Regions from separate parts of the Paenibacillus sp. CR_12 genome, predicted to be linked through region 1. Evidence: riboswitches for the same ligand, from Rfam matches in the RefSeq annotation. Region 1 holds a riboswitch; the other holds the start of a gene.
The links. Region 1 has a riboswitch for cobalamin ahead of RB297_RS29495 (ABC transporter substrate-binding protein). Riboswitches for the same ligand answer to the same signal wherever they lie in the genome.

Region 1 (4,426 bases):
ACCATGAAAATCGCGCCGCCCAGCGCCGACAGGGGAACAATCACGCGGTAATCGGAGCCGGTGATCAGCCGAATCATATGCGGTACTACAAGCCCGACGAACCCGATCACGCCGGAAACCGATACGGCTGCCGCGGCAAGCAGGGTAGCGACGATCAGCACGCTGGTCTTCAGACGATCGACATTCAATCCCATATGAGCGGCCTGCCGTTCCCCGAGCGACAAAATGTTAAGCGCCCGCGACCTGCTCCATAGATATACGAAACCCGCTGCAAAATACGGGAAAAGGATGGCCGTATACGACCATCCGCGCATGCTCAGGCTTCCCATCGTCCAGTACAGGATTTGGTTCACCGTATCTTTGGACATCACCGTCAGAAACGAAACGACGGCGCCCAGAAACGACTGCATCACCACCCCGGACAGGATGAGCCCATGGATCGGCAGTTTTCCTTGATCCCTTGCCAGCAGCAAAACGGCCCATAGGGTGCCTGCTCCGGTCAGAAACGCTACAACCGGCAGTGTATAACCTCCGGCAAAGGAATATTCCATTCCGAAAAAAATCAGGGATGCCGCGCCAAGCGCAGCACCCGAGGACACACCGAGCGTAAACGGATCCGCCAGCGGATTGCGAAGCACGCCTTGAAAGGCGGCCCCGGCCACCGCCAGGGAGGCTCCAACAAGCATCCCGAGCAGGATCCGCGGCAATCTCACCTTCATCAGGATTTGCTCGGAGGAAGCTTCCCAGCCTGGAACGATGGAATCGCCGATTCCCGGCAGCCGGTGCAGCAGCATCGCTCCAATCTCTCTCACAGGCAGGTGAACGGAGCCGATTCCGAGACTGACAACCAAGGTCAGCAGTAAAAGGATCAGGCCGGCCGCACCGAATCCTGCAAGTTTTTTACTCATGGATTCATCAATTCCGGATAAACGGCCTTCGCCACTTCCATCAGTCCTTGCGTCACGCGCGGGCCCGGACGGCTGAGCAGATTGGCATCCACGGAAATGACCTGATCGTTCTTGATGGCTTCGATCTGATCCCAGCCGCCGCGCTCCTTGATCAGCTGATCCAATGTTTTCTTGGTGGCTTCGTCCACCACATCGTCCGTGTACAGAATAACGTCCGGGTTCGCGGCGATGATGTTCTCCTCGCTGATTTCGAACCAGCCTTCCGCATCGCCGGCTGCATTGACGCCGCCAGCTGCGGTAATGATCTCATCCATGAACTCGCCTTTGCCGACGGTCCATCCCGGAGAGAACTCCACGTACACTTTCTTCTTGTCTTCATCCTTCACGGATTTCACGGCTTCCGTAACGGCAGCCAATTCCTGCTTCATCTGATCGACGACCGCTTTCGCCTCGGCTTGACGGTCCGTAATTTGACCGATCAGCTCGATGTTCTCCATCACCGCATCGATGGTTTTCGGATCGTTGACGAACAGCGTAACGCCAAGCTCGCGCAATTTCTCGGCATTCTGGGCATTCATCGAAGCCGCGAATACCACATCGGCGTCGGCTGCGATGATCGCCTCTTCATTCACCTGGAACCCGCCCAGTTTAGGCTTGGATTTGGCCGCTTCGGGGTAATCGTCGTTATCGGATACGCCAACGATCTCCTCATCCAGTCCCAATGCAAACAGTTTTTCCGTCTCGGACGGAGTCAGGGACGCAATCTTGGTCGGCGCTTTCTCAAACGTCATTTCCACGCCCGTTGTATCCTTGACGGTCAGCGGATACGTGGTCTTAAGCTCTTCCGCCGATTCCGCCGGCGCTTCGTTATTCTGCTCTTGCTGCTGTGCCGGCGGCGTCGCATCCTTCGGTGCTGCTTCTTCACCGCCGCAGCCGATCAAGGCCAGGGCCATCAGTATGGCTACCAGAAGTACGGACCATGTTTTGTTTAATGCTTTCATCTCTTGGAATCCCCCTAAACATAATTGAGAACCTGGCGCAGGCGTGTCTAAATTCCTTCGACCGATCCTTAACTGGTAAGAAACGTTCAATCTTCATACCCTAAGAAGCAAAAATCCCCGACTCCTCGATGACAAGGACTCAGGGATTACGTTTGTATCATAAGGACGCCGGGATAACCGTTCAACGATGGCGCCTTAAACTTCCGTCCGCATGGCTCCATGCGTCCGGTAAACGTAATCCTCTCCTCGAAGGACCGTCTTTCATTCGCTGAGGGCAGGTCTCCTGACTTGCAGGTTGTAACGACTTCTCCGCCTTCCCAAGCGCTAAGGCTCAGTGGCATATGGAAAAGTCCCTGCTTCACAGTGGCGGGACCGTGCCGGACTTGCACCGGCTTCCCTATTAACCCGGCAGAAAACAATAACGCCCTCTGTCCGGGACCCTCGCAAATCATATGAATTTATGGATGATAGGCCAAGCATGGTTTCTCTGCACAAGATTATAGGCGATAAACCATCCCCTTACAACTGAAAGTTTCGGGCGTTTCGATTGCGTCATGACACCGATTTAGCCCGTTATCGCCTATTCCGACCGAAATCATACGTTTTCGTTTTATTCGCTTAACCGTACGCCCCGCCAGCTCGCTCCGTCCCATGTCAGCTGCAGCTTGAGAACCTCGCCCGGCATAACCGACGTCGCCCAGAATTCCGTATCCGGCACGGTAGCCGCTGCCATCTCCCGAATAACGCCGCCGTGGGTGACCACAAGCACGTCAACTCCTTCAGCGAGCGTTCCTCGGCCATCATCACCACGCCTGGCCTCTGCCTCTGCCTCTGCCTGCGAAAGGGGATCCGGAGCTTCCTCCATATGCAATAATTCCTTCACATCCAAATGCAATCCCGACAAAAAGGCCTGGACGCGGGAACCGAAAGCTTCCCAGCTCTCCCCGCTGGGCGGCGTAACTTCCGCAGGGTTATCGATCCAGCGCCGGTAGAGGGAATCCGTCTTCAAATCCTCGTAGGTCTTTCCTTCCCAATCCCCGAAATCCAGTTCGCGCAGCCGCGGGTCATATCGTACGCCCGTCATAAACTGGCCCAATATGTCATCATCAGGAACAGCACCCCTTTTTGAATCCGATAAAATCACATTGAGCGTCTGCCGGCAGCGGAGGAGATCGCTGCAATAGATCCGGACAAAATGCCTGCAGCGAAGTTCCTCCCGCAGCGGGAGGAGCTGTTCCCTTCCCTCAGCCAGAATTCCCTGATCCTCATGGCCGAGATAACGGCGCTCCTCGTTCCACAACGTGCGGCCGTGACGCACCAGATGCAGGCTGATCCTCATATCCATAGGCTTCCTCCTGCCGCGGCAGCAAGTCCGATCACCGCGGTACCCAGCATCGTAAACAAAACCGATACGCCTACAAGCAGACGGTTTGTCACCCGGATATCCTCCGCTTCGAGCGGTCGGTCGGGGTCCCCCATGTAAGCCCGGAACGAGATCACGCCTTGGTACGAATTTTCGCCTCCCAGGCGAATCCCCAGGGCACCGGCAACGGCCGATTCCGGGAAGCCGCTGTTCGGACTGGGATGCTTACGCGCATCTCGATTAACCATCTTGATCGCTTGTTTCCACTGCAGCGAGAACATCGCCGCCGCGATGGTCAACAGCCCGGCGGTCAGGCGTGCCGGTATCCAATTGGCGAGATCGTCGAGCCGGGCGGAGGCCCAGCCTAAATGCAGGTACTTCTCGTTTTTATAACCGACCATGGAATCCAGCGTATTCACGGCGCGGTAGGCCAACGCAAGCGGCGCCCCTCCGATCAGGGCAAAAAACAGCGGAGCGATGACCGCGTCCACGATATTTTCCGCAACCGTCTCCACCGTCCCCCGCACAATTTCCGGCTCATCCAGATGAGCGGTGTCCCTCCCGACCACCATGCTTAGCGCTTGCCTGGCCTCGGCGATATTCCCGGAACGAAGATGGCCGTAGACCTCCAATCCTGCCTCGCGCAGCCCCTTGATCGCAATCGTAGTCGCAATGAGAACGATCTCCGCACCCCAGGCAAGCCAAGGATGAATCGCTGCGCACAGCTCCAGCAGCAGCCAAGCCAGCACGAAGGAGCCGCCGGCCACGATCACCGGCAGCAATATCCCCGCCCGCTTCAGTCCCTGAGCGGAAATCGTCCGCTGGCGAATCCATCCTTCGACCCGGCGGATCGCCTTCCCCATGCCGATGACGGGATGCGGCAGCCATCTCGGATCTCCGATCAGCAGGTCCAGCGCCACCGCCGCCCATATGACCCATACGGCGGTCATATCCGATCTTCTCTTTCGGCGGCGATGCTCTCCGTGACGCTGTCGTAGACAAGACGTCCGATCATGCCGCCCAGATCGGTCGCGGTTCCGGCATAATGATGGTTCACGCCATAGGCTGTATTGCCGCTGACCGCAAGGACCATCGCATCCGTCGTCGTCCCCGTGGCGGCGGCTCCGGTTTCATGATCCTTCACCCCCAGGTCA
Region 2 (4,426 bases), on a different contig from region 1:
TAAGAACAGTTTGCTATCTTCACTTTCCCCTCTTTTCACTCCAACAATGTGCATTAGGTATCCGGCACTTACAGACAGCGTTACAAACCCTAAATATAACGTTTTGTGAGAACTGAACCAAACGCATATAACAAAAATAAAGGCTATCCACGTGAATATATATCTCAAAGCTTTAAATGGTCTATCGCCCAAAATATCACCTCAAGAAAAAGTTGCATTCACCTTCTGTACCAACCATTCCATCAATTTATTTCATATCATATCACGCTCCTTCGAAGAAATAAAAAAAGCCGCTCCAGGAGGGAACGACTTCAATTTACATAAAATCATTTTAACGAGGTTAGCGTTTTATGACATAAGGTGACGTATTTGAGGTCTATACTGGATGGTAGATTAACGTAACGAAAGGAGCAATAAATCATGGCACGAAGAATAATTTTAGATTTAGCGGTTACTTTGGATGGTTTTATTGAAGGAAAACATGGTGAAGTTGATTGGTGCATTATGGACTCTGAAATGGGGTTTAATCATTTTTTAAATCAAATCGATACCATTTTGTATGGAAGAAAAAGCTATGATTTATGGGGACAATTCACTCCGGAAATTGGACATGCGGATTCTGAAAAAGAGTTTTGGGAATTGGTCCATAGTAAAGAAAAGTATGTGTTTTCCAGGACGCAAAAGGGGACTGATCATAAAGCAATATTCATAAATGATCGCATTCTTGAAGAAGTAAATAAATTAAAGAATAAGCCTGGGAAAGACATCTGGCTGTACGGAGGGGCAAGTCTTATTACGACTTTTATCAATTTGGGACTTGTTGATGAATATCGATTATCCGTTCACCCTGTCGTTTTGGGAGAAGGAAAACCGCTGTTTGTGGATATAAAACAGAGGTTGAATTTAAAAATGGTGAATACAAGAACGTTCTCCTCAGGCGTTGTGCAACTAATTTATCATTTTGATGGGAACGAATAATATTGCGCATTCGCTAACACGTACAAATAACGGCCCGGTTCCCGAATGACGGAAAACCGCGCCGTTATTGACTTTATGAAGATGCTGGTGAAGGGAATTGAACCCCCGACCTACGCATTACGAGTGCGTTGCTCTACCCCTGAGCTACACCAGCACATGTGGTTCGATGACATTCCTCACGAAACAACAAAAATTATTATAATACTTCGGCAGCAAAATGCAAGCCCTATTCTAACGGGAATATCCACCGAATTTGGCGGCATTACCCGCCTAATTTCTCCTGCACGGATTGAATCTTCTGTTTGCTCGAGGAGACCTGATCCCTGCGGTCGTCAATTTTAACGGAAGTCGATACGCGCTTTGCCCCGGACAGAAAAGGCGCTTCATGCAAAGCCTCAATCGCCCGCCAGATCATGTTAAGCTCTCCCTCGATGATCGTGCTCATCGATGTCAGCTCATAGGAAATCCCTTCCTGCTGTTTCAATATTCGCTGCATCTCGGCGACATAAGCGCTTAAACTCGTGGTTGCGGTTCCGATCGGAATCACCGTTACCTCTGCTATTGCCATCTGAACAACCTCCCTCGTCATATCTCAATCATGCGATGCTCTTCCATTCTCCAATTCCAATTCCGGATACGGATATCATACCAATTTCGGTCCGCCATATCAAAGCCCTTCAATTTTAGCTTCACACAAGATATAGTGTATCCTTCCCGCCTCATCCATACGGTAATATCCTATTTTGTCAAAACGAGAATATACGCGGTATCTGCGCAGAAAAGGTCGCATTTGGTCACAATCCAGGAAATCTTATCGCCTTTTGACAGTTTCTTAACTGGCACAATGACCGCTCGTTTGCTATAATTCTTTTTGCGTTCAATTTTAAGAATATGGTTTACAAACACAATATATTGGGTTAAATTAGATTAACAACAACCAAATATAGTGTATATAGGTGCCGGATCAACCCATAAGGCAGTCCGGCTTAATAGGGAAGCATGGTGTAAATCCATCACGGTCCCGCCACTGTAAGGGCTCTTACGCTGTTCATCATTATTTTTCAGCCATCCTCATACGGCATAGCCGCCGAAGAATCGGATCAAGGTTTTCGGGAGGCACCGTCGTGAGGCAGAAGCCCGAGTCAGAGACCTGCCTATATGCAGCAGACACCAACCTACGGGGCTTTAGGTAAGTGTTCGTTAAACTTGCGTCTGTACATAACATCATGCCCGTTCAAGGGCTTATGTCAAACGTCATTTCCGAATCACAGCGCACGGACATTTTCAAGCCTGCCCGCGGGTTTTAGAAAATGTTTTTTTGATGTCCTTTTTCATATTTCCCCCGAAGAAAGCGAGGAATTTATTCATGCCCCAGCTCGTAGTTAAACCGAACAACCGTCAGCTCGCCTTTGATGAAATTCGCCTCTCCGTCTATGCCGACCGGACTCTGAAAGGATTGGACATGCTCGATAAGGAGCGTCTGCTTCGCGGCGTCAATGCCAAATTGCGCGGTGAGCAGGTTACCGGCGAAGAAATCAGCAGCGCCTTCACGATGTCCGCCCTTGAGCTTGTAACCAAAGAGGAGCCGAATTGGAAGTTTGCAGCTGCGCGTTCGTTTCTGACCTCTTTATATAAAAAAGCGGCTACCAACCGCCGATACAAAGCATACCCGGAAGAACCATACGGTGCCTTCTACCCGCTCATTACGGAGCTTGTGCAAAAAGGCATCTATCGCGAGGACCTTCTGACCAGCTACACCAAAGAACAAATCGAAGAACTCGGCGAATGCATCGATCCAAGCCGCGATCTGCTGTTTGACTACATCGGTCTGTTGACGCTGGCTGAGCGTTACCTGGCAAACGACTTTGACGGTCGCGTCATGGAACTTCCGCAAGAACGCTACATGGTCATCGCGATGTTCCTCATGCATAACGAGCCTGCCGACAAGCGTCTTGACCTTGTCAAGGAAGCCTACTGGGCCATGAGTAACCTGTACATGACGGCGGCTACGCCGACCATGTCCAATGCAGGTAAAAAAGTAGCCGGCCAGCTGTCCAGCTGCTTCATCGATACCGTGGACGACTCCCTGGAAGGAATCTTCGATTCCAATACGGACATCGCCCGTCTCAGCAAAATGGGCGGCGGCATCGGGGTGTACCTCGGCAAAGTCCGCGCACGCGGCTCCGATATCCGCGGACACAAGAACACCAGCTCCGGCGTTATCCCTTGGATTCGCCAGCTGAACAACACCGCTGTTAGCGTGGACCAATTGGGAACCCGTAAAGGCGCCATCGCGGTGTACTTGGACGTGTTCCACAAAGACATCCTGTCCTTCCTGGATCTGAAGCTGAACAACGGCGACGAGCGCATGAGAGCGCATGACGTGTTCCATGGCGTATGCCTGCCCGACCTGTTCATGGAGGCTGTCGAAGCTCGTGAAGAGTGGAGCCTGTTCTGTCCGCATGAAGTGAAGAAAATCATGGGCTGGAAAGACGAGAACGGCCGTCCGCTAGGTCTGGAGGACTTCTATGACCATACTCAAGGCGAAGGCGAATTCCGCCAAAAATACGCGGAAGCCGTAGCGAACCCGCTGCTGCCGCGCATTACCGTACAAGCCATCGACATTATGAAGCGCATCATGAAATCCCAGCTTGAAACGGGTACGCCGTACATGTTCTACCGCGACACGGTCAACCGTGCAAACCCGAACTCGGCTCATGGCATGATCTACTCTTCCAACCTGTGCACGGAGATCATGCAGAACCAATCTCCGACGGTCGTTGAGCAAGAGGAGCTGGTTACGAAAGACGGCCAAACCCGGATCGTAATTTCCAAAATCCCTGGCGATTTCGTTGTCTGCAACCTGAACTCCATCCACTTGGCCCGTGCCGTACCTGCCGGTGTGCTGGAGCGTCTCGTTCCGATCCAGGTTCGCATGCTGGATAACGTCATCGACATTAACAATATTGAAGTTCTGCAAGCTCAATACACCAACAGCCAATATCGCGCGGTCGGTCTCGGCACCTTCGGTCTGCACCACTTGCTGGCGCTGGAAGGCATCCGCTGGGAATCCGACGAAGCCGTTGCCTATAATGACAATCTGTACGAACACATCAACTACCTGCTCGTCAAATCCAGCATGGAGTTGGCCAAGGAAAAAGGCCACTACCCGAAATTCAAAGGCTCCGACTGGGAGAGCGGCGAGTACTTCACGTTCCGCGGTTATACCGACGGCGAGCATGAAGGCAAGTTCGTGACCACCGAACAGTGGCGTGAATTGCAGCAGGAAGTGCAAGCGAACGGCGTTCGTAACGCATGGCTGTTTGCCATCGCGCCGAACGGCTCCACCTCGATCATCGCGGGCTCCACGGCGAGCATCGATCCATTGTACGAACTTCTGTCTTATGAAGAAAAAACCACTTATAAAGTGGCGAACCCTGCTCCGGAT

Region 2: linked by a shared signal. The riboswitch ahead of RB297_RS19100 (ribonucleoside-diphosphate reductase subunit alpha) and the one ahead of RB297_RS29495 (ABC transporter substrate-binding protein) in region 1 are both predicted to bind cobalamin.

What each region holds. Positions count from the first base shown of each region.
Region 1 is NZ_JAVFHO010000013.1:47,015-51,440, forward strand. It holds gene RB297_RS29490 (FecCD family ABC transporter permease) at 1-908, opposite strand, end outside; gene RB297_RS29495 (ABC transporter substrate-binding protein) at 905-1,909, opposite strand; cobalamin riboswitch at 2,166-2,367, opposite strand; gene RB297_RS29500 (histidine phosphatase family protein) at 2,520-3,254, opposite strand; gene cbiB (adenosylcobinamide-phosphate synthase CbiB) at 3,245-4,222, opposite strand; gene RB297_RS29510 (adenosylcobinamide amidohydrolase) at 4,219-4,426, opposite strand, start outside.
Region 2 is NZ_JAVFHO010000005.1:63,534-67,959, forward strand. It holds gene RB297_RS19085 (dihydrofolate reductase family protein) at 421-978, shown strand; tRNA gene RB297_RS19090 (tRNA-Thr) at 1,061-1,132, opposite strand; gene RB297_RS19095 (MTH1187 family thiamine-binding protein) at 1,241-1,546, opposite strand; cobalamin riboswitch at 1,916-2,150, shown strand; gene RB297_RS19100 (ribonucleoside-diphosphate reductase subunit alpha) at 2,345-4,426, shown strand, end outside.